3 regions of the Mesorhizobium sp. M0491 genome follow, and region 1 is predicted to be linked to each of the others. Evidence: riboswitches for the same ligand, from Rfam matches in the RefSeq annotation. Region 1 holds a riboswitch; each other region holds the start of a gene.
What was found. A riboswitch is a leader RNA that binds a small molecule or an ion and turns the genes downstream of it on or off. The one in region 1 is predicted to bind thiamine pyrophosphate.

Region 2: linked by a shared signal. The riboswitch ahead of thiC (phosphomethylpyrimidine synthase ThiC) and the one ahead of NKI69_RS15990 (YkoF family thiamine/hydroxymethylpyrimidine-binding protein) in region 1 are both predicted to bind thiamine pyrophosphate.
Region 3: linked by a shared signal. The riboswitch ahead of thiB (thiamine ABC transporter substrate binding subunit) and the one ahead of NKI69_RS15990 (YkoF family thiamine/hydroxymethylpyrimidine-binding protein) in region 1 are both predicted to bind thiamine pyrophosphate.

What each region holds. Positions count from the first base shown of each region.
Region 1 covers NZ_JAMYRE010000011.1:71,945-79,510, forward strand. Annotated here, with positions in the region: gene NKI69_RS15965 (hypothetical protein) at 211-816, opposite strand; gene NKI69_RS15970 (methyltransferase family protein) at 1,193-1,888, opposite strand; gene NKI69_RS15975 (ABC transporter substrate-binding protein) at 2,065-3,084, opposite strand; gene NKI69_RS15980 (ABC transporter ATP-binding protein) at 3,077-3,844, opposite strand; gene NKI69_RS15985 (ABC transporter permease) at 3,841-4,602, opposite strand; gene NKI69_RS15990 (YkoF family thiamine/hydroxymethylpyrimidine-binding protein) at 4,698-5,306, opposite strand; TPP riboswitch at 5,297-5,410, opposite strand; gene NKI69_RS15995 (RodZ family helix-turn-helix domain-containing protein) at 5,606-5,926, shown strand; gene NKI69_RS16000 (formyltransferase family protein) at 5,971-7,002, opposite strand; gene NKI69_RS16005 (hypothetical protein) at 7,133-7,366, opposite strand; gene msrA (peptide-methionine (S)-S-oxide reductase MsrA) at 7,392-7,566, opposite strand, start outside.
Region 2 covers NZ_JAMYRE010000004.1:310,381-317,946, forward strand. Annotated here, with positions in the region: gene NKI69_RS07135 (thiamine phosphate synthase) at 1-204, opposite strand, end outside; gene NKI69_RS07140 (thiazole synthase) at 201-974, opposite strand; gene thiS (sulfur carrier protein ThiS) at 978-1,175, opposite strand; gene thiO (glycine oxidase ThiO) at 1,144-2,145, opposite strand; gene thiC (phosphomethylpyrimidine synthase ThiC) at 2,142-3,977, opposite strand; TPP riboswitch at 4,081-4,197, opposite strand; partial or broken gene NKI69_RS07160 (ATP-grasp domain-containing protein) at 4,421-5,724, opposite strand; gene hemA (5-aminolevulinate synthase) at 6,295-7,506, opposite strand.
Region 3 covers NZ_JAMYRE010000015.1:187,869-195,434, reverse strand. Annotated here, with positions in the region: gene NKI69_RS20975 (ABC-F family ATP-binding cassette domain-containing protein) at 1-1,667, opposite strand, end outside; gene NKI69_RS20970 (thiamine diphosphokinase) at 1,669-2,328, opposite strand; TPP riboswitch at 2,416-2,530, shown strand; gene thiB (thiamine ABC transporter substrate binding subunit) at 2,574-3,572, shown strand; gene thiP (thiamine/thiamine pyrophosphate ABC transporter permease) at 3,816-5,435, shown strand; gene thiQ (thiamine ABC transporter ATP-binding protein) at 5,428-6,219, shown strand; gene NKI69_RS20950 (M48 family metalloprotease) at 6,476-7,566, shown strand, end outside.

The sequences.
Region 1 (7,566 bases):
CGCGCGATTGTGGCGGGCATCGCGTGCGGAAGAGGTCTGCCGGCAACAGAAGCGGCCATCCAGATGATGGCAACCAGAATTTGATTCCGGCACGCCTGTGGACGCAGAAAGCCCGCCAGCGTGGCGGGCTTTCCTACCGGCCGGAGGCCAGGAGAGTGCGGTCGAGCCTCACGGCTGATTCGGCACTTCCAATCCCCGGCCCCTCCAGTATCAGCGACGAGCGATCAGGAGGCAGAGTTGCCGTAGATCGCGGTCGTAGGCGCCTTCGCTGCTGAGCACGTCGACGCAGCGCTTCTTCATTCGCGCCACGTTGCTATCCGACATCTGGGCCACGACACCCGGCAGGCTCGGCCTGCTGGGGTTTGACGGATTGGACGGATTGCTCGGGTTCGACGGATTGCCTGGATTGATGCCGCCACCAATACCCACGCCGACGCCGCTCGTCCCGCCTACATTGGCGCCAAGGCCGGCCGTAATGCCGCCAGACCCTCCGATGTTGGCGCCCGCGCCGGCATTGATGCCGTTGCTGCCGCCGACCGAAGCGCCGAGACCAGCATTGACACCGCTCGAGCCGCCAACATTGGCACCGGCACCGGCATTTACACCACCGCTGCCGCCGACCGAGGCGCCCACTCCGGCACTGATGCCGCCACTGCCGCCAACGGAAGCCCCGACACCGGCATTGACGCCGCCGCTACCACCCACCGAGGCACCAACGCCAAGGCCGATTCCCGCAGCATTGGCGGGCAGGGAAAGAGCTAAAATTACCGCACTACCCGCCAACATATTGGCGACTGTCTTGATGGTGTGAGCCATAACACTCTCCTGTTGTCGTTGCGCTAAAGCAATTGGCGAGAGGCCGATTGCAAGATCAACTACGCGAGGTGGTGAATTTCAGTTTCAGAGAGAGAATACTGAACCTGAGGCGTGGTGTACATCAACAAAATTTCTGAAACAAAATGATATTAAAGTTTGAATAATTGTTCTTTACACGAACAATTCGTAAGGCATTGGCGATCGGACGTTACTCTGCTCCATGCCGCACACCGCGCTGGACATGGATAGGCCTCTCGCAAGATCAGCAAGACCGCCGCGATGATTGCAAGTGGCCAGAGTCTATCGGCGGCCGGATGCGGGAGTGAGAGAGTGCAAGCGTGATTGCAGGCCGAACGATTCTGCGCCGGCCCGCTTGTCAGACGATCCCGTAGAACAGCCTGTAGTGGGCGCGCTTCATATAGTCCCGGTATTCCGGCGTGGCGGCTAACAGCGCCTCTTCGCGCAGGATGCGATGAACCTGGAAGAAGGTGATCGCGGCGTAGACAGCAAGATTGTAGAAGGAAAAGGCCGACAGCAGGAACAGGACATGACCGGCAAGGTATCCGGCATAGATCGGGTGCCGCACCAGGCGGTAGGCACCGTCGGTCATCACGCCGCGATTGCCTGGCAGAATGGCGAAAGAACGCCCTAGCGATATCTTCCCCCAGATCACGAACCCCAACGCCAGGACTTGCAGCGGCGCAGCGGCATAGACCGGGATGATGGCCACGCCCGGTTGCAGGTCGATGAAGCCGACACCGAAGCTGGCGACCACCGAAACAACCACCGTCAGCGGGTTCCAGTCGCGTACCTGCGGTCGCCGCGACAGAAGCAGCCAGGTAAAGGTCAGGATCTCGGAAATTGCCACCAGCGCCACATTGATGCGGGTCGGGTCGAGCATCAGGTGATATACGCCGCGGTAGACGAACATGCCCGCGAAGGCCAGCGCGCAGATCCGAAAGAAACCTTCGCGCAAATCCACCAGGATTTCGCGCTTTCGGGCTGCGGACAAAATCCTGCCGTCACTGACGTGCGAAAGCGCCTCGCTTTTTGATATGAGCAATGCAAACACCCCGATGATCCCTCGAGGCGACCTTTGCACGCAACCATTGCCGGGCAGTTAATCAACAAGATCAGATCGGTGTTTAAACTGGCTGTCGGGGAGCCAGGGTGCCACATCCAGACGACCCTGCTCCACGCGGTCGTCCAGAAATAGACTGGCGACCCATTTCATTTGGTTTTGCCAGACTAGCTCAGATAGTCGTTGCGGAAATAGCTCCCGAAATCCGGGCGTTGAGCAACCAGCTTGCCGTCGGCATCACGCAAAATGCCGGACGCGAAGAGATAGCCGCCGATCGCTTCCATCTTGGCTGGATCCATCGTCCCGATGGCGCCGCTTTGGCTGCGCAGATAATGGCCGTCGATCAGCGCCTTCAGCGAGGCGTGGATCAGCGCCGGATTGGTCAACGCATCCTTGTTGGCCGCGATCAGCAGGGCTGCCGCATCTTCGGGGTGATCGACCGCGAACTGGTAGCCGCGCCGCGTCGCCTGGACAAAGGCGGCCGCAGGCTTGGAGTTTGCCTGGAGATAGGCTTCGCTCGAAGAGATCAGTGTCGTGTGCTCGTCAGGCACGCCGTAATCGGCATAGACGAAGCTGCGTTGTTTGACGCCCTTGAGCTCGGCGTCGACACCCTCCCAGGTCGAGACTTCGAGCGTGAAATCGACCGAACCATTGGCCAGCGCCTCATAGGCTGAGGTGCCGAGCGTCACCGTCTCGAAATTGCCCTTGCCGCCATCATGGCGGATGATGGTCGATATCAGGGCGTTTTCCCAGGCGCTGCCGAAGCCGCCATAGGTCAGGCCGTCGAGGTTTCTCGGGCTTACTATCTCGCTGCGGGCCGCATTGAAGACCACGCGGCCGGTTTCCGATTGCACCACCGCATAGACGCCCTTCAGGTCCGCTCCGGCGGTTCTCTGGGTGAACAGGCTGATGGTGCCGTTGATGCCGAAATCGGCGACGCGATTTGCAACCAGCGTGCCCGCACCGGTATCGCTGTAAGGCAGGATGTCGACCTCGAGCCCGGCCTCGCGATAGAAGCCCTTGTCGCGGGCGACGAACAGTCCGATGTGGTTGGTGTTGACCGTCCAGTCGAGGGCAACGGTGACCTTTTGTGCCGATTGTGCTTGGGCTCGCCCCGATCCGGCAATGAGCGGAAGGCCTGTGGCAAGGGTCAGCAACAAGGCCTGCCGGCGCGTCAAGTCAATCATGATCGTGTCCTTTGGATGGGGTGGCGTTGAGGATGATGTCGAGAATCTCGGCCTCGAGCGCACTTGCCTGGCGCGCGGCATCGCCGCCAAGGCTGCGCGGGCGCGGCAGCGGCACCTTGATTTCACGCACGATGCGGGCCGGGCGCGCCGACAGCACATAGATGCGGTCGGACAGGAACACGGCTTCGCGCACGTCATGGGTGATCAGGAGCGCCGTCCAGCGATGATGCCGCCACATCTGTTCCAGCCAGCGCTGCATGGCCGTGCGGGTCAGCGCGTCGAGCGCGCCGAACGGCTCGTCGAGCAAAAGCATGTCGCGTTGCTGCACCACCGTGCGCAGCAAGGCCGCGCGCTGGCGCATACCGCCGGACAGTTGCGCTGGAAAATGCCGCTCGAAGCCGGCAAGCCCGAATTCGGCAAACAACGGCGCAACGCGCACCCGCGCCGCCTGTCTCCTCATGCCTTGGACTTCGAGCCCGAGCGTCGCGTTGTCGAGGATGCGCCGCCACGGCATCAGCGCGTCACGCTGCGGCATGAAGGCGAAATGCCTGCCGTGGTCGTCGAGCGGCGCGCCGTCGAACAACATCTCGCCCTCGCCATGCTCGGCGCCGGTCAGAAGCTGGAAGAGCGTCGATTTGCCGGCGCCCGAGGGTCCAAGGATCGAGACGAATTCACCAGCGCCGACGCTAAGCGAAATATCGGCCAGCACGTCGAGCCCACCGAACGCCTTGCGCACATACCGCAGTTCCAGCCGGCTCATCGCCAGGCTCCCTTCCCGGCGGTTTCCTTGCCGGCCCGCTCCCAGGGCATCGCAAGGCGCTGCAGCAGTACAGTCAACCCGAACAGGACAAGGGTCAGGGCAGCGCTCACTCCGACGGCGGCAAGAACCAGGTCAGGACGGAAATTGTTCTTGACGTTGAGCATGTAGATGCCCAGCCCCTTCGCGGCCCCCGCATATTCGGCGAAGATCGCGCCGACCACGGCGTAGGTGATGGAGATCCTCAAGCCAGCGAAGAAATAGGGCAGCGCCGAAGGCAGCCGTGCCAGCACGAAGATGCGCCAGCGCCCTGCCCCCATGGCGCGCAGCATTTGCCCGATCTCGGCCTCGGTCGACTCATAACCCTCGACCAATGCAACCAGCATCGGAAAGAAGGTAACCAGCGCCACCAGCATGATCTTGGGCGCCAGCCCGAAGCCGAACCACAGCACCACCAGCGGCGCGATGGCCACCAGCGGCAAGGTCTGGCTGACGATTAAGACGGGAAACAGCGCACGCCGCAGCGGCTGGAAGAAGTCGACCAGCATCGACAGCACGAAGGCGGCGCTGAGCGAACAGGCAAAGCCGAGCAGCGTGGCGCCGATGGTCGGAATGGCGTTGTCGGCCAGCGCCTGGCGATTGAGCAGCGCTTGCTCGAAAACGCGCGACGGCGCCGGCAGTATCGTCGGCCTGATGCCGGAATAGGTGGCATAAAGCTCCCACGCCACTAGGAGCAAACCGACCGAGATCATGGCCGGCATTGCCTTGACAAGAAGGCCCGCGATCGGGCGCGAAGCGAATGATGATGAGACCACGGGAGATAACCTTTGACGGCCGCGCGGAGGCGGCGGCAGCTTCAGACAGCCGACGGGCTGTTGGCCGAGACCGTGACGTCGAGGGTTACGTGGCCGGCGCCTGGTCCGAAGCGGCAGAAGGCCTCGTCCAGCGCCGAAAAGATCGCACCGGCATCACCGCGCAGTTTCGTGCAGAAATGCTTGGAACGCTCATAGACGCCGGACTGCTTGAGAAAATCGATGCAGCCGTAGATCTCGTCCATGTGGTCGTCGGTGCCCATCACATAGAGCGAGAACTGCGCCGCCGCCGGCTGGCCGGTGGCAGCAGCATTGCGCACCGCCGCGATGGCCGCATCCTTGCGCGGGCCGAGTGGCCCGACAGGCCCGCCAAGTGCATCGGAGCGGCAGATCGGATCATCCGGCTCGCCAGGGCACCCGCGCGAGATGGTGGCCGACAACACGCAATGTTTGCCGCTACGTGCCGCCGCCACGAAGAGGTCGCGCATGGCGGGAAACAGCACTTCGGGCGACCCGACCAGCAAGGTCGAGATGTCGTCGGTCTCGATCCTGAGCTTGTCGCGCCAGGGATCGAGCGCACCGAGCGCGCCAAGAATGACACCGACGAAATCGTCGGTCATGGGGTATAGGGAAATCTGTGCGCCTGAAAACATCGCCCGCCTCGCTCCGCTGGTATTACCCAGATCAGCTTCTAGGGTCTGTGGGCTTGCCGCCCCCGTCTCAGCCCCGACCGTACGGAGCACCCCTGTGGATGTGCGCCTTAAAGCATCATTCGAGTTCAAGGGAAAGCCGTTTTTTCAGAGCACTGCGCCAAAAGCATTGCGCCAGTCACGGTGCGCCTGAGCGGAATTTTGTCGGGAACCTTCGCCGCCGCGACCGGTTGTCCCCACAGTCGCAACGCGATCACTTTCGTAGAAAATAAGCGACGACTTCACAGAAATGGAGACAAACCATGTTCATGAAAATCCTCGCAGCTTCGGTTCTCACCATTGGTCTGGCCACGTCAGCCATGGCGCAAAGCGCCGGCAGCAACAACGCAAATGGAAGCGGCAGCGGCAAGTCGGTGACGGTTGAGCCGAACACGCCGGCTTCCCCGAATACGATCGAGCCGGACACTGTCGACCCGGGCACGACCAACAGCACGACTGGCACGGTAGGGGACATGAATTCGAACGCGGATCAGAATTGCCCGACCAACCCGCAAGGCGCGCAGCCGGACGCCGATGGTAACGCGACGGCGCCAACGGTAAACGATAATCATTGTGGCAAGTAACCACGTCGCAAACGGATGAAGCCGCTGGGCATCGCCCAGCGACTTCATCCGTTTTTCTGGTCCGCAGCACTCGCTTTGCCGAACAGCCGGATTTCTGGAGCGGGTCTCCCGGCGGGCGGGCGCGAAAATAGGTGTTTCGAATTGAGCAGCCGTTTGAGCACTCTACCGTAGGTAAAATACAGGACCCGACCGTTGGCGAGATCAAATTCCACTGTTCCCCACCGCCTGACCGGGGCCTTTCCTGTGCAGGGCCCCAGCCTTCTGATCTGGAATCCCAGCCTGACTTTGCGCGTTCCGATTTCAAGATAGATGCCTGGCAGAAGGCCAAGCACATGCCATAGCCGTACAACATGCTCGACCGACATGGCCGGCGAGATTATCAGGTGGCTGGGCTGAAGCCGCGCCCAGACGAAATCGCCTTTCGGTTGCGGCATTCCTGACAACAGCCCCCGGCAGTAGGTCGGCACCGCCTCGCTCACCAGAATCCGCATAGCGGTTGCCGTGCTGTCGACCAGGGCTTCTCTCGATGTCCAGTCAGCTTCGGAAAACGGCACCTGCCCGAGAATGTCACCCTCGTCAAAACCGGCGGACATCTTGTGGAGCGTGACGCCGCCATGAGCCGCATGCCGGCCGTCCACGGCCAAGCGCTGGATCGGGTGGGGCCCTCGATAGTCGGGGAGCAGCGCCGGGTGGAGGTTGACCCCGCCTTTGGAAAAATGGCCAAGAACCTCTTGAGGGATCAAGACAGGCAAAGTGTAGCAGACCAGCACATCGGCGCGGACGTCAGACAATTGCCGACCAAGCGCATTCCAATCGTAAGGGCGGCCAAATTCGATCAACTTGACAGGCGTGTTACCGATAAACCGCCTGAGCAGCAGCTTGCGTTGAAGCCTTCGCCGGAAATTGCCAATGCTGAAACCGGTGGGACGACGCCGGAACCCGGGCACGATGATCGCGCCAATTGCATTTCCAGCCTCTAGCCAGCCGGCGAGCAGAGGCCCCGTATAGTTAGAGATATCGAGGACAAAAACGGCTGTGATCGGCTCCGAGTGATCGGTCGATTCGATCGGCCTCATCTTCGGCGGCTCAAACGGGCCGACAGGTCAGGGCGAGCTTGTCAGGTCGGCTGAGTGGAAGGCGATGCCAAGGCAGTGACAACCGAAAGACGCTCGCGTTTTACAAACACTGGCTTTTCGTAAACTTTTTTCACGGCCCGTCTCCCGAAATCAACTCTTCCTGCGCAGTTGGACCGCGATACGGCAGGCTGTCAACCGCCTGACCGTGTTTGCCTACCGCATCCGCATTCGCCGTTGACGAAGGTGTTCGAAGGGCGCTTTCGCACATTGGTGAAAGCTCGATGGCTTCACCGACGCGACAAGCCGCGCTGACCGAAAGGGGTTTGGATGCGATGATCTGCTCGACGACACCGTCGAGCAGCAATGCAGGGCAAATCGCAGTTGCAAATCTACGAAACCGCCGTCTCGCGAACCGGCAGCTTCCAGCCTGGCCTGACGAAGTGGCAGGTGTATCCGTCGGGATATTTCTCCAGATAGTCCTGATGCTCGGGCTCGGCTTCCCAGAATGGACCAACGGGTGCGACTTCGGTGACGACCTTGCCCGGCCACAGGCCCGAGGCATCG
Region 2 (7,566 bases), on a different contig from region 1:
CTCGATTGCCGTGCGCCAATAGTCGTTGACGATCAGTTGGCAACCATGGGCCGCGCAGACGCCGTTCGCGCGGCGGATTTCCGTCCGCAGCGTGGCCTCGTCCCTATCCTTGATGCGCAACTGAACCAGCTTGACGCCAAGCGGCACCAGCCGTTCGATCCAGGCAGCGCTGTCGACGATCAGGTAGAAGGGATCGAGCTTCATGAAAATACTGCCCTGCCGATGGTCGGTGTCGATGGCATGGCGACGTCGCGCGGTTCGAGCATTCCCGAGCTGAAAGCTTCACGACCGGCCTCGACCGCCTTGCCGAACGCGCGCGCCATGCCGACCGGATCGGCCGCCTTGGCAACCGCGGTGTTCAGGAGAACGGCATCAAAGCCGAGTTCCATGACAGTCGCCGCGTGTGACGGCCGCCCGAGCCCTGCATCCACAATCAGAGGTACCTCAGGGAAATGTCCGCGCATTGAGCGCAGGGCCGGAATGTTGACCGGCCCGAGGGCGGAACCGATCGGCGCGCACCACGGCATCAAGACCTTGGAGCCCGCCGCAAGCAGCCGCTCGGCGACGACAAGGTCATCTGTGGTATAGGGGAATACAGCAAAACCGTCCTCGCACAGGATGCGGGCGGCTTCGACCAAACCGAACACGTCCGGCTGCAGCGTGTCGTGGTTGCCGATCACTTCGAGCTTGATCCAGCTGGTGCCGAAAACTTCGCGCGCCATCTTCGCGGTCGTGACAGCCTCCTTGACGGAGTGGCAACCAGCCGTGTTGGGCAGGATTCTGACATCCAGCGAGCGTATAAGAGACCAGAATTTTTCGCCGCCCCTGCCGCCTGCCATCTCACGGCGCAGAGAGACGGTCACCACCGACGTGCCCGATGCCCTGACCGCATCGGCAAGGATGGCCGGCGAAGGATATTGAGCCGTGCCGAGAAGCAGGCGCGACGGAAGCTCGGCTCCATAAAGCTCGATCATGGCCTAGCCACCCTGCATGGGCGAGAGGATTTCGATCCGGTCGCCGTCGTTCAACTGGAATTCCGCCCGGTTGGCTTTGTGCACGAGGTCGCTGTTGACGGCGGTCGCCAGCCAATCGCCCTCATAGTCAAGCGCGGCAAGCAGCTCGGCCAGCGTGGTGGTGGCAACCTCATGCGCTTCGCCGTTGACGATCAGTTTCATGAGCAAGCTCCTTAGTTCTGTCTTGACTGAAAACCAGGTCGGCAGCCTGGCGCGCCATGGCGGGAGCCAGGAGAAAACCGTGACGATAGAGCCCGTTGATCGCGATGATTTCGCCGTTCGTTTCGACGCGCGGCAAATTGTCGGGAAAGGCTGGGCGGACGCCGACACCGGTTTCAACGATATCGGCCTCGCCAAAGGCCGGGTGGAGGGCATAGGCGGTACCCAGCAGCTCCATCATGGAACGCGCCATCACCGGTCCGGCACTCTGGCTTTCAATCATCGTCGCTCCGATCATGAAACGGTGATCGGTGCGCGGCACGGCATAAAGCGGAAAGCGTGGATGAAGCAAACGGACCGGCCGCGACAGCGAGACATCAGGCGTGCGAAGGATCAGCATTTCGCCGCGAACACCGCGCAGCCTGTCATCGGCCGCTGCCATTCCCATGCAGTCTATCTGACGGGCGAAACCCGAAACAGGCCGGGCGTCGCAGCCGAAGTGGAATTTGACACCCATGGTCGCAAGCTTGTCATGAAGTGCCGCCATCGCCGGGCGTGGGTCGAGGTGAGCCTCGTCGGGGAAGAGCAATCCGCGGCGGAAGCGGCGGGCTAAGTCGGGCTCCAGCAAGGCAATTTCATCTTCCTCGACACGCCGATAGCCCGTCGTGCGGCTGGCGAACCGGTCGAGCTCGCCCGCATCGCGCGGCGCGGCCAAGACCAGCGTTCCCCGTCGTGCTACCAAGCCTGGCGTTGCGGCGTCCCACCAGTCGGCGGCGTCGCGTCCGAGATCCAGCACCGGCTGCTCGGCGCTTTCACGCTCGCACCACGGCGCCAACATGCCACCGGCGAACCACGACGCATTGCCTCCAAGGGCAGGCCTTGTCTCGGCAACGGTAACCGCCGCGCCGCGTGCGGCGAACTCGAAGGCGGCGGTGAGGCCGGCAACGCCCGCCCCTTTGACCAAGACCTTCATGATGGCTCACGTGGCTGAGATATGAGCGGTGCGCCGGTCTCGTCCGCCGGCAGGTAGAGATCGCCGCCCTCGCGGTATTTCGCCGCCATCGCCGCCATGCCCTCTTTCTGTGCCTCGGCGCGGATGTCGTGAGAGATACGCATGGAGCAGAATTTCGGTCCGCACATCGAGCAGAAATGCGCCACCTTGTGCGCCTCCTTGGGCAAGGTCTGGTCGTGGAAGGACCGCGCGGTTTCCGGGTCGAGCGACAGATTGAACTGGTCCTCCCAGCGGAACTCGAAGCGCGCGCGGGAAAGCGCATCATCCCTGACTTTCGCTGCCGGATGGCCCTTCGCCAGGTCGGCGGCGTGGGCGGCTATCTTGTAGGTGATCACGCCGATCTTGACGTCGTTGCGATCGGGAAGGCCGAGATGCTCTTTCGGCGTGACGTAGCAAAGCATTGCGGTGCCGAACCAGCCTATCATGGCGGCACCGATGCCGGAGGTGATGTGGTCATAGCCCGGCGCGATGTCGGTCGTCAGCGGGCCAAGCGTGTAGAACGGCGCCTCACCGCAGACGGCGAGCTGCTTTTCCATGTTCTCCTTGATCTTGTGCATCGGCACGTGGCCGGGGCCTTCGATCATTACCTGGCAATCCTTCGCCCAGGCGATCTGCGTCAGTTCGCCGAGCGTTTCCAACTCGGCAAATTGCGCCGCGTCGTTCGCATCGGCGATCGAGCCTGGACGAAGACCGTCGCCGAGCGAGAAGGAGACGTCGTAGGCTCTGGCGATGTCGCAGATCTCGGCGAAGTGCTCGTAGAGGAAGCTTTCCCGGTGATGGTGCAGGCACCATTTTGCCATGATCGAGCCGCCGCGCGAGACGATACCCGTGACCCGGTCAACGGTCAGCGGGATGTAATGCAGCCGCACGCCGGCGTGGATGGTGAAATAGTCGACGCCTTGCTCGGCCTGCTCGATCAGCGTGTCGCGGTAGACCTCCCAGGTCAGGTCCTCGGCAATGCCGCCAACCTTCTCGAGCGCCTGGTAGAGCGGCACCGTGCCGATCGGCACCGGCGCGTTGCGGACGATCCATTCGCGGATGTTGTGGATGTTGCGGCCGGTCGACAGGTCCATCACCGTATCGGCGCCCCAGCGGATCGCCCAGACCATTTTTTCGACCTCTTCGGCCATCGATGATGTGACGGCGGAGTTGCCGATGTTGGCGTTGATCTTGACCAGGAAATTGCGGCCGATGATCATTGGCTCGCTCTCGGGATGGTTGATGTTGGCGGGGATGATCGCCCGTCCGCGCGCCACCTCGTCACGCACGAATTCGGGCGTGACGAAATCGGGCAGCGTCGCGCCGAAAGCCTCGCCGTCGCGCTCAAGCTTGCCGCGTAGGATCTCGCGACCAAGGTTCTCGCGGATGGCGACGAACTCCATTTCTGGCGTGATGATGCCGGCGCGCGCATAGGCAAGTTGGGTCACCGCCTTGCCCTGCTTGGCCTTGAGCGGCCGATTGCGTATCGGAAATTCCGGTGTCAGGCGCTCGCCGGTGGCGAATCCGTTGTCCTCCGGCCGGACATGGCGGCCGTCGCAGCCCTCGACATCGCCGCGCGCCAAGATCCATTCGTGGCGAAGCCGGGCCAGGCCTTTTTCGATGCTGGTTTCGACAGCCGGATCGGTATAGGAGCCCGACGGGTCGTAGACGGTGACGGGCGGTTCGCCGGCTGTCGGATGGACGGAGATTTCGCGCATCGGCACCCGGATCTGCGGGTGGATGGCACCGGGCTTGTGGATCTTACGCGAAGCAGGCAGCGGTCCCGTTGAGACGGCTGGGGTGAGGGCATTCATCTTGAGGCTCCTTTGCTCATGCATTGGAGACCCAGTTCTGTGCCGGAAGGATGAAAAGACGCTTCTGTCGACCTGCCGAAACAGGACCTCGGGCGTGAACTCCCGCAGAGCGCTTGCACCGTCCCTACGCCAGTATGAACTGGATCAGGTTCAACGGGTCACTGCGCCGCGAAAGCCAGCAGTATCTCAGCCCCTTGCCGGGACTCCCCTGGTGAATGCCTCAAGTTGAACGGGCCGGGGTTGTCTTGTCAAGCGCGTGTTCGTCCTGCGGCGGCGGTGGGCGGCAATCAAATTGGGGCCAAATTGGGCCGACGGCCTCGCCACGGGTCGCGGAGAAGTTCCGCGGGAGACAAGGCAGGTGTGGCCAAAGCTGCATTTGCCTCGTCAAACTTGATGTGACATTGACGTAGACGGAACTGCTGCGTTTCAAGGATCTTAAGCCGTCAATGCCTGATCGGAACAGAACTGGTGGGCCGCCCGAACGCCCCACAAACATCGTGCTCTCGATCACCTCTTATTGTCGCCGGAAAAGGGGTGATCGACCAATCGATCAAGTCGACCGCTCGCTGAAGGGCGCCCTCGGTTTCAGCACGGCTGGGCGAAGTGGCAATGACATGTCCAATCCAGTCTCGGAAATCCCCCTTCCTGACGATCGGTGTCTTGGGTTCAACATTCAATTTGACCTCGGCCACACCTGATATAGCAGCTGCCTGAGTGTCGCCACCAATCCAGTCCAGGGTGCCATCTTGATCAGGAAGCAGGAATCGCGCGGCCGCAGTATGCGAATGCTTTTTGCGCAGATCCCATTCCCCGCCAATGACAAGCTTGATGTGCTCGGCGACGAGGTCGACACCGTAAGCTAACTGGACCAGTTGAGGGTCGGGCGCGCCACTAAGACGCGGATTAACTTCAATGACAACTGGACCGCGTTTCGTGCACCGGAGTTCAACGTTAGTTGGCCCCAGCCAAGGCCGAGAGCCCGCAAACAGCTCAGCGAAACATCGGCGATGCGCTCACGCTCCTGATCGGTTAGCAGGGCCGGATACGTCACCTCACGTATGACGAAATGGGGGAGGGGACCAAAGTCATTGGCGCAAATCGCAACGACCTCATTCCCCATAACATTAATGCTATAGAACGGGCCCTGTGCGAATTCTTCGACGAGTATTTTCGGTGTAGACCGCCATATGTGCTTTCCGCCCAATAGATAGGTCGTATGTTCGGCTACGTCTTCGAGGCTGCGGCACAATCGGACACCCATGCTGCCGCTGCCTACTGCCGGCTTAAGAATCACGGGCAGGCCGATCTCTGCAGCCGAGCTTTCTACCTCCGCCGCATTCGTTGCCAACCGATAAGCCGGTATTGGAACGCCGGCCTGCGCGAGGAGTTGGCGTTGCTTGAATTTGTCGCAGCTTCGTTCAATCGATTCAGGGTTCGGTCCCGGTAGATCGAAATGCCGGCAAAGCTTGCCAACTGTCGCATAGATCGATTCATGGTCCCCGGCAAAGCCAGTAATGCCAGCAATGTCGTGGGTAGCACGCAGCCGCGAACTTTCGCGGACCAACGCTTCGAGATTGCCAGTGTCGACACGGATTGCCTCAACGTTTTCCGCCGAAAGATAGTCGTACCGAGGTGGATCAGCCGTCAGAGTAATTGGATGAAGACCAAGACACTGAGCCGCTTGGACGTATAGCTGACCAGTACCCCTATGGCCTTCGACCAATATGAGCGCTCTTCTTCTTACCATTGCTGTTAATCCCGATGTTGCGTGCTGGCGGCGGTCCGAGGGTACCGGCGTCACTTTTGGAGCCGTGCCGGACCTCAGACTCGCGGTGCCGTACCATTGTCAACGACTGACGGTTGTAAAAATCTTGTAAATTGATTTGAAGGATCTGTTGCAGCGTTGTTGATTAGGGCGGCGTCGGAGGCTTGCTCCGTTCAAACCAGGTTAGCTGGGGTTGGTGTGTGATCCCGTGGGCCTGGGCGTGACCTACCTCTCGGGTAGGGCACGCCAAGCCACATCAAACTCGCAGCACAAGAACATGCGCTCTGGTCATACCGGCTCATCGTGAGCCCTGAATCTGGAACCGGCCCGATGTGTAAGCAGCGAGTCGTCAAACGGCCCCATTCAATCATGGAGTCACATCATTTAAGATCGCGAAAGCTGTCATTGCGGGTTACGGAACTGCTTTCCGATGACATTCGAAGATGCGATCGGGCGTCAGAACCGGATCGCGGACCGCCGCATCCACCTCGGCGAGCCCGGCTAATATAATCAGGTCTGAGGCTGCGCGCCCTGTCGTTCCCAGCATTTACATTAGGCAGCCTTGCCAAGATTGTCCCGCAGCAGAACCTGCCTGAGCGCATCGACGAACGTCCGAATATCTGTCGTACTATGGGCAGGCGTAACCGTCACCCTGAACCGCTCGGTTCCCACCGGAACACTCGGCGCCAGAATTGGCTGAACGTATATTCCATGCTGATCCAGAAGCTGGCGGGACGCTTCCTTGCAACGGAATGGATCACCAATAAGCACAGGAATGATGTGGCTTCGGGTCGGCATGACGGGGATGCCCGCCTCTTTCAGCAATCCGATTAAAAGTTTCGTTTTCCGGTGCAGATCAATTCGTTCTGAATCTGAATCGCGAAGATGGCGCAGCGCTGCCAGCGCACCAGCCGCCAGCGCTGGCGCAAGCGCCGTGGTGAAAATGAAACCGATCGAGAAGCTTCGTATGCTGTCAACAATGGAGGCAGGTCCGGTCACATAACCCCCCATCGAGCCGAACGCCTTACCTAGCGTCCCTTCGATGATGGTTGGACGATCCATGATGCCAAGTTCCGCGGCAATGCCGGCGCCTTTCGGACCGTACATTCCCGATGCATGAACTTCATCCAGAAACGTCATTGCGCCAAATTCGTCCGCCATGTCACAGATATCTTTGATCGGTGAAATGTCACCGTCCATTGAATATACCGATTCAAAAACAATGATCTTGGGTCTTGCAGGATTTACACTGCGCAGAAGCTCCCGCAAATGCGCAACGTCGTTATGCCGGAAGACGCGCTTTTCGGCCCGGCTGTTGCGGCATCCACTAATAATTGAAGCGTGGTTGTGCTCGTCAGAAAAAATAATTGTGTCCGGCATCAAAGATGCCAATGTACTCAAGGATGAATCGTTTGAGCTGAAGCCGGAAACAAAAATCAATCCTGCTTCCTTATTGTGGAAATCTGCAAGCTCCCGCTCGAGCAACACGTGGTAATGGTTGGTGCCACCAATGTTGCGGGATCCTCCCGATCCTGCGCCGTTGGCATCGACGGCGCGCTTCATTGCCGATAGCACTTTGGGGTGCTGCCCCATACCGAGATAATCATTAGTGCACCAAATGGTTATCTCTTTTCGGCCGTCGGGCCTATTGAGCCAGGCCTTTGGGAAGTTGCCAGACTGACGCTCCAGATCGGCAAATTCACGATACCCGCCACGGCCTTTGAGTTGCTCGATTCTTCCGGCGAAATACTGCACATAATCCAAATCAATCTCCTGTTGGGAAGCCGTTTTTCGGCGCGCTCAGTGCTGCTTCACAGCGCACCT
Region 3 (7,566 bases), on a different contig from region 1:
AGCCTTGAGATCGAAGCCGTCACACCCTCGATTTTCTTGGGCAGCGATTCCAGCGCGAATTTCTGTTTGAACGACAGTTTCTTCGCCGGCCCCTTTGGCGCGGCCGCTTCACTTCTGGTCGTCACTGGCGCTTCGCCGTTTTCGGCCTTCGCACGCGCCTTGCGGTCGTCCAGCCTGGTGCCGCCGCGCTGCGCCAGCATGTCGGAGTAGCCGCCGGCATATTCGATCCAGCGGCCTTCACCATCCGGCGCGATCAGGCTGGTCACGGTGCGGTCGAGGAAATCGCGATCGTGGCTGACCAGGATGACGGTGCCGGCAAAGCCGGCGACCAGTTCCTGCAGCAGTTCCAGCGTCTCCATATCGAGATCGTTGGTCGGCTCGTCGAGCACCAGAAGGTTTGCCGGCCGCGCCAGCACCCGCGCCAGCAAGAGCCGTGCCCGTTCTCCGCCGGACAACTCGCGCACCGGCGTGCGTGCCTGCTCCGGCTTGAACAGGAAATCCTTCATGTAGGAGACGACGTGGCGCTGCTCGCCATCGATGACGAGGTTCTCGCCGCGCCCGTCGGTGAGATATTGCGCCAGCGTCTCCTGCGGGTCGACCGCCTCGCGCTTCTGGTCGAGCGTGGCGATCTCCAGATTGGTGCCGAGCCGCACCGAACCGGCGTCCGGCTTCATCTCGCCGGTCAGCATCTTCAAGAGCGTCGTCTTGCCGGCGCCGTTCGGCCCGACCAGGCCGACGCGATCGCCGCGCTGGATGCGGGTCGAAAACCCCTTGACCACGGTGAGATCGCCAAAGCTCTTCTCGATGTTCTTCGCCTCGATCACCAGCTTGCCGGACTCGGCGGCGTCGCTCGCCACCATGGTCGCCGACCCTTCGGCACCGCGATGGCCGCGAAAACGCTGGCGCATGGTCTGCAACTCGCCGAGCCGGCGCATGTTTCGCTTGCGCCGCGCCGTCACGCCGTAGCGCAGCCAATGCTCTTCGCGAACGATCTGGCGGCCGAGTTTATGCTGCTCGCGCTCTTCTTCCTCCAGGACCAGGTCGCGCCATTCCTCGAAATGGCCAAAGCCCTTGTCCAGCCTGCGGGTCTGGCCGCGATCGAGCCAGATGGTGGCGCGCGACACACGTTCGAGAAAGCGGCGGTCGTGCGAGATGACGATCAGTGCCGAGGAGGTGCGGATGAGTTCTTCTTCCAGCCATTCGATGACCGAGAGGTCGAGATGGTTGGTCGGCTCATCGAGCAGCAGGATGTCTGGCTCCGGCGCCATCACGCGGGCAAGGGCAGCACGCCTCGCCTCGCCACCCGACAGATCATTCGGACGTTCCTCACCCGACAGTCCGAGATGCTCCATCAGATAGCTGGCTCGGTAGGGATCGTCGGCGGGGCCAAGCCCGGCCTCGACATAGGCGCGGACGGTGGCAAAGCCCTCCATGTCCGGCATCTGCGGCAAATAGCGGATAGTTGCCGAAGGCTGGCGGAACACCTCGCCGTCCTGCGGCTCGATCAGGCCAGCGGCGATCTTCAGCAGGGTCGACTTGCCCGACCCGTTGCGGCCGACCAGTGCGATCTTGTCGCCGGCCGAAGCCGTCAAGGCGGCGCCGTCGAGCAGCGGCGTGCCGCCGAAGGTCAGTTTTATCCCGTCGAGGTTGAGAAGAGGCGGGGCCATGTCAGCTTTCAGGTAAGGGATAGGGATGAGCGAGCAGCATCGCGCGGCCATGGCCGAGCGCGATTTCGAGGCGGCCCCCGGTCTTGTCGGACTTGACCTCGTTGGAGATGGTCAGCGACGAACCGAACACCACCTTGACGTGGTTCAGCGGCCATTTGGCGCCGGTGACGGTCAGGCCGGCGAGCTCGGAAAAGCCGAGCACCGAAAACAGCGTGCCATCGGCATAGTCGAAGCCGGCCATTCCGCGCAGCAGCGGGATGCCTTCCTGAGCGCCGCTGGTCAGGAGCACATCGGTCCCTGCTTCGGCCAGGCGCAAGGCAAGCGCCAGATGCAGGAAAGCGTGGTCGGCGCGCTTGCCGCCGAAAGCACCGGCGAGCACCAGGCGGGTCGCGCCGCGCTCGAGTGCGGCGGCAATGGCCAGTTCGCCATCGGTCTGGTCCTTTTCCGCCGGGAAGGTCCGGCGCGGCACGGCAGCGAGATCGTCAGGCAGCTCGGCTGGCACGGAATCGAAATCGCCCACCCACAGTTCGGGCACGAGACCCAGCAGCCGCGCATGCCCGATGCCGGCGTCGGCGGCGATGACGCGGGAGCCTTCGGCCTGGCGGTCGAGCCGTGGCGTGCGGATGAGATCGCCGCCAAGCAGGATGGTGAATGTGCTCATATCGTGTGGCCCTTACCAGCCCGGCACGGGAAACGGAAGGCGGCAAACTCCCACTTGCATGGGGGATCGGCCCGGCCTATGTGTCGAAACGCTCTAACGGGGTGCCGGACGCGATCTTCGCGGGCCGGCTGAGAGGCAGTCTCGCCAACCCGCTGAACCTGATCCGGTTTGTACCGGCGGAGGGATTAGACGTTTCGGACAGTCCGACGCCTCAATTCCTTTCAATTCGAACGAAGGAGGCGCCGATGCGCACGCTTTTATACGCTCTTGTTTCAGCAACGGTCGTGGCCTTGTCCGGGCCGGCCTTGGCCAAGGACAAGCTCACCGTCTACACCTATGATAGCTTCACCGCCGACTGGGGTCCGGGTCCCGTGGTGAAGAAGGAGTTCGAGGCCGAATGCGGCTGCGATGTAGAGTTCGTCTCGGTCGCCGACGGCGTCGCGCTGCTCAACCGCGTCAGATTGGAAGGCGCGTCGACCAAGGCCGATATCGTGCTTGGCCTCGACACCAATCTCACCGCCGATGCCAAGGCGTCAGGCTTGTTCGCGCCGCATGGCGGCGTAACTGATGTCAACGTGCCGGGTGGCTGGAGCGACGATACTTTTGTCCCCTTTGACTACGGATATTTCGCCGTCGTCTACGACTCCGAGAAGCTGAAGAACCCGCCGAAAAGCCTGAAAGAACTGGTCGAGGGCAGTGCCGATGACAAGATCGTCATCCAGGATCCGCGCACCTCCACGCCGGGCCTCGGTCTGCTTCTGTGGGTCAAGTCGGTCTATGGCGACAAGGCGCCCGAGGCCTGGGCCAAGCTCAAGGCGAAAGTGCTGACCGTGACGCCGGGCTGGAGCGAGGCCTATGGGCTGTTCACCAAGGGCGAGGCGCCGATGGTGCTGTCCTACACGACGTCGCCGGCCTACCACATGGTCGCCGAGAAGACAGAGCGCTATCAGGCAGCGTCGTTCGAGGAGGGCGAGTATTTGCAGATAGAAGTCGCGGGTATCACCACGGCGGGGGCCAAGAACCCGCTGGCGGCCAAGTTCATCGCCTTCATGACCGGGCCGAAATTCCAGGATGCCATCCCCGAGACCAACTGGATGTTCCCGGCCGGCAAGACCGACAAGCCGCTCAATCCGGCCTTCGACAAATTGGTCAAGCCGACCAAGACCTTGCTGTTCAGCCCCGACGAGGTCGCCGCCAACCGCAAGGCCTGGGTCGATGAGTGGCTGGCGGTGATGAGCAAGTAGGCTTGCGAGTTCTTTTGATGTTCGCGCCACTCCACCCCCCTCTGGCCTGCCGGCCATCTCCCTCTCAAGGGGGGAGATTGGCAGTGTCGTTGCTGGTTATAGTCCGGCAACGTTGGAGACTAGCGGAAGCATGGGTGGCGGCCGATCTCCCCCCTGGAGGGGGAGATGTCCGGCAGGACAGAGGGGGGCGCCAAGGAACGCAATCCTTTGTAATTGCCGCGATGGAAAGAATGGTGGTCCAGCGTGCAACGCGCGTCTGACCCCCGCATCACCGCTGGCACCCTCGCGCTCGCTGCAATCGCGCTGCTGATCGGCGGCGCGTTTGCCGGCCTGCTTTTCGAGGGCGCCCATGATTTCTCGGGCGCCTGGGCAGCCTTAGATCCCTATCTGCTTCGCGTCATTCGCTTCACGCTCTGGCAAGCGGCGCTCTCGACGCTGCTTTCGGTCATCCCGGCGCTGTTCGTGGCGCGCGCTCTGTCGCGACATCCACGTTTCTTCGGTCGCGCCTTCATCCTGCAGATATTCGCCGTGCCGTTGGCGCTGCCGGCTATTGTCGCAGCACTCGGCATCCTGGCGCTTTATGGCCGTGCCGGCTATTTCGCCGGCGTGTTTGCTGTGATCGGCGGGGGAAGCTGGCCGGGCATCTATGGCCTGTCCGGCATCCTCGTCGCCCATGTCTTCTTCAACCTGCCGCTGGCGACGCGGCTGTTCCTCGAGGCGCTGCAGACCATACCGGCCGACCAATGGCGGTTGGCGAGCCAGCTCGGCATGGCGGCGCGGCCGGCGTTCCGGCTGATCGAATGGCCAACGCTGCGCGCCGCACTGCCCGGCGTCGCCGGGCTGGTGTTCATGCTCTGCATCACATCCTTCACCATCGTGCTGACGCTCGGCGGCGGGCCGGCCGCGACGACGCTTGAGGTCGGCATCTACCAGGCGCTGCGCTTCGATTTCGATCCCGCGCGGGCCGTTACACTGACGCTGTTGCAGATCGCCTTGACCTTTATCGTTGTGCTGGCCCTGACGCGCCTGGGCGCCAATGTGGTCGGCGACACCAATTTGCCGGTCGCGCAACGCCGCTATCTCTCGGTCAATCGGAGCGAGACCTGGTTGAACGCGCTAGTCATCATCCTGGCGCTGCTGTTCGTCGTTGGGCCGATGGCGGCAACCGTGGTGGCCGGGTTGGGTGCGGACCTCGGCCGTTTGGCCAGCGAGGCCACCGTCCGGCAGGCAACGCTGACCAGCGCAGCGCTCGCCTTCCTGTCGGCGCTGCTTTCGGTGATGCTGTCGCTGGCGCTGACCATGGCGCGGCGGGCACTGGCGCTGAACCGCCGTGCCGGCGCAAAGACACTGCTCGAACGCGCCACCGATACAGGCGCCGGTTTTGTCCTTGTCGTGCCGCCGATCGTCGTCGGCGCTGGCTGGTTCCTGTTGCTGCGCCATGTCGGCGATGCCTTCGCCATCGCCCCGGTCATGGTCGTCACCGTCAATGCGGTGATGGCGATGCCGTTCGCCCTACGCGCCGTGCGTCCCGCCTATGATGCGGCGAGCGAGCGTCACGAACGGCTCTGCGCACAGCTCGGCATTGCGGGCTGGAACCGGCTGATGCTGGTCGACTGGCCGTCGCTGCGGCGACCGCTCGCCACGGCCTTCGCTTTCGCCATGGCGCTGTCGCTCGGCGATCTCGGTGTCATTGCCCTGTTCGGCAGTGATTCCGTGCAGACATTGCCCTACCTTCTTCTGGCACGGATGGGCAGCTACCGCACCGAGGATGCCGCCGGCCTGGCACTGCTGCTCGGCTTCGTCTGTCTCGCGTTGATCGTGGCGGCGCACTGGCTGGGAAGGGAGAAGGTCCGCGATGCGTGAGAGGGCGGCCAACAGGCTCGAAAAGGGCGCGCCGGTGCGGCTAGACAATGTGTCGTTCAGTTATGGCAGCTATGGCGATGCGCCACTTGTCTTCGACGTCGAGTTCGCCACGGCGAAGATCACCGCCATCATGGGTCCGAGCGGTTCGGGCAAGTCGACGCTGCTCAATCTGGTCGCCGGCTTCGAGACCCCACAATCGGGCCGCGTGCTGATCGGCGGGGCCGATGTCAGCGCCGAGCCGGCCTCGGCGCGGCCGGTGTCGATGGTGTTCCAGGAGAACAATCTCTTCGCGCATCTTTCCGTCGAGCAGAATGTCGGGCTCGGCCGCTCGCCCTCCCTGGGACTGACCGAGGCGGACCGCGTCGCGGTCGCCGAGGCGCTTGCGCGCACCGGTCTCGCGGGCAAGGAGAAACGCCTGCCGCGCGAGCTCTCCGGGGGCGAACGCCAGCGCGTCGCACTGGCCCGCGTGCTGGTGCGCGACCGACCGGTGTTGCTGCTCGACGAGCCCTTCGCTTCGCTCGGACCCGCTTTGCGCGACGAGATGCTGGATCTGGTTGCTGCCGTTCATGCCGAACGCGTCATGACGGTGCTATTTGTCACCCACCAGCCCGAGGATGCACGCCGCATCGGCGAGCACATGGTGTTTGTCGACAATGGGTTGGTGGCCGCAACCGGCAAGGCTGATGATTTCTTTACCGGGGCTGGTCCGGAGGCGTTCCGGCGCTATATCGGCGCGGGTGCTGGATATTCCACATCACGCGATGTTGCCCGGAAGCGGACATAATTTACGGTCAAACCGGCTCCAGGCGATGTGGCGTTTGCTTGCCATGACCGGGGGAGTGTGGCTAGGTCGCCCTACCGGTCCGGCACAGGCCGTGATTTGCCTGCAGTATCCGCCGCCCGCCCTAAGGGACGGGCACGGATGCTGCAGCAGTTTGAGATAGCGCATGACACGTTCCGAAGATCGCCCCCGATTTTCGTGGTCATGCGCCGGGACCCGAAAGGAAGCCGTTCTGGCGATCGGCGCTAACACATTGGGAATGAAACCGCTGGCGCGTTTTCTCGCGCTGGCCGGTTTTGCCGTGGCGTTGGCAAGCTGCCAGATGTTCACGCCGCCGGAAGTTCAGGAATCCGGCTTCCAGCCTTCCGACAAGCCGATCACGGTGGACAATGTCGGCGCCAACAACAAGCTCGCCGAATTGGCCAAGGCGCAGCACCCGCGCATCCTGGCGACTTATGGCGGTGAATATTCCGACCCCAAGCTCGAACGCATGGTCGCCAAGGTGGTCGGTAGTTTGACGGTGGTGTCCGCCAACCCGACACAGACCTATCGCATCACCATTTTAAATTCGCCCAACGTCAACGCATTCGCGCTGCCGGGCGGCTATCTCTACATCACCCGCGGCCTCCTGGCGCTGGCCAATGATTCGGCCGAGCTTGCCGCCGTCATCGCGCATGAGATGGGCCACGTCACCGCCAATCACGGCCTGCAGCGCCAGCAACTGGAGGCCGAGGAAGGCCTGGCCACCAAGGTGGTTTCGGACGTGCTCGGCGACAGCCCGACCGCCAAGGCGGCGTTGATCCGTGGCAAGCTGAGGCTGGCGCAATTTTCGCGCAACCAGGAGCTGGAAGCCGACGCCATCGGCATCAAATCGATCGGCCAGGCCGGCTACGATCCTTTCGCCGCAGGCCGCTTCCTTCAATCGATGTCGGCCTATACCGATTTCCGCTCGATCAGCGGCGCCACCGATGCCAGCCTGGACTTCCTGGCCACGCACCCCAACACGCCGCAGCGCATCGATCTGGCGCAGCGCCATGCCCGCCAGTTCGGCGCGCCGGGCGTCGGCACGCGCGACCGCGATTCCTTCCTCGCCGGCATAGACGGCCTGCTCTATGGCGACACACCCGAGGAAGGCTATGTGCGCGGCGAAACCTTCCTGCACCCGGGCCTTGGCGTGTCGTTCACGGTGCCGGACGGCTTCATCATCGACAATTCGGCGGCAGCGGTGACGGCCACCGGCCCCGGCGACATAGCGATCCGTTTCGATGGCGTTTCCATCGACAAGAACCGAGCGCTGACGGACTATATCCGCAGCGGCTGGGTGGCTGGTCTCGTCGACAGCAGCGTCAA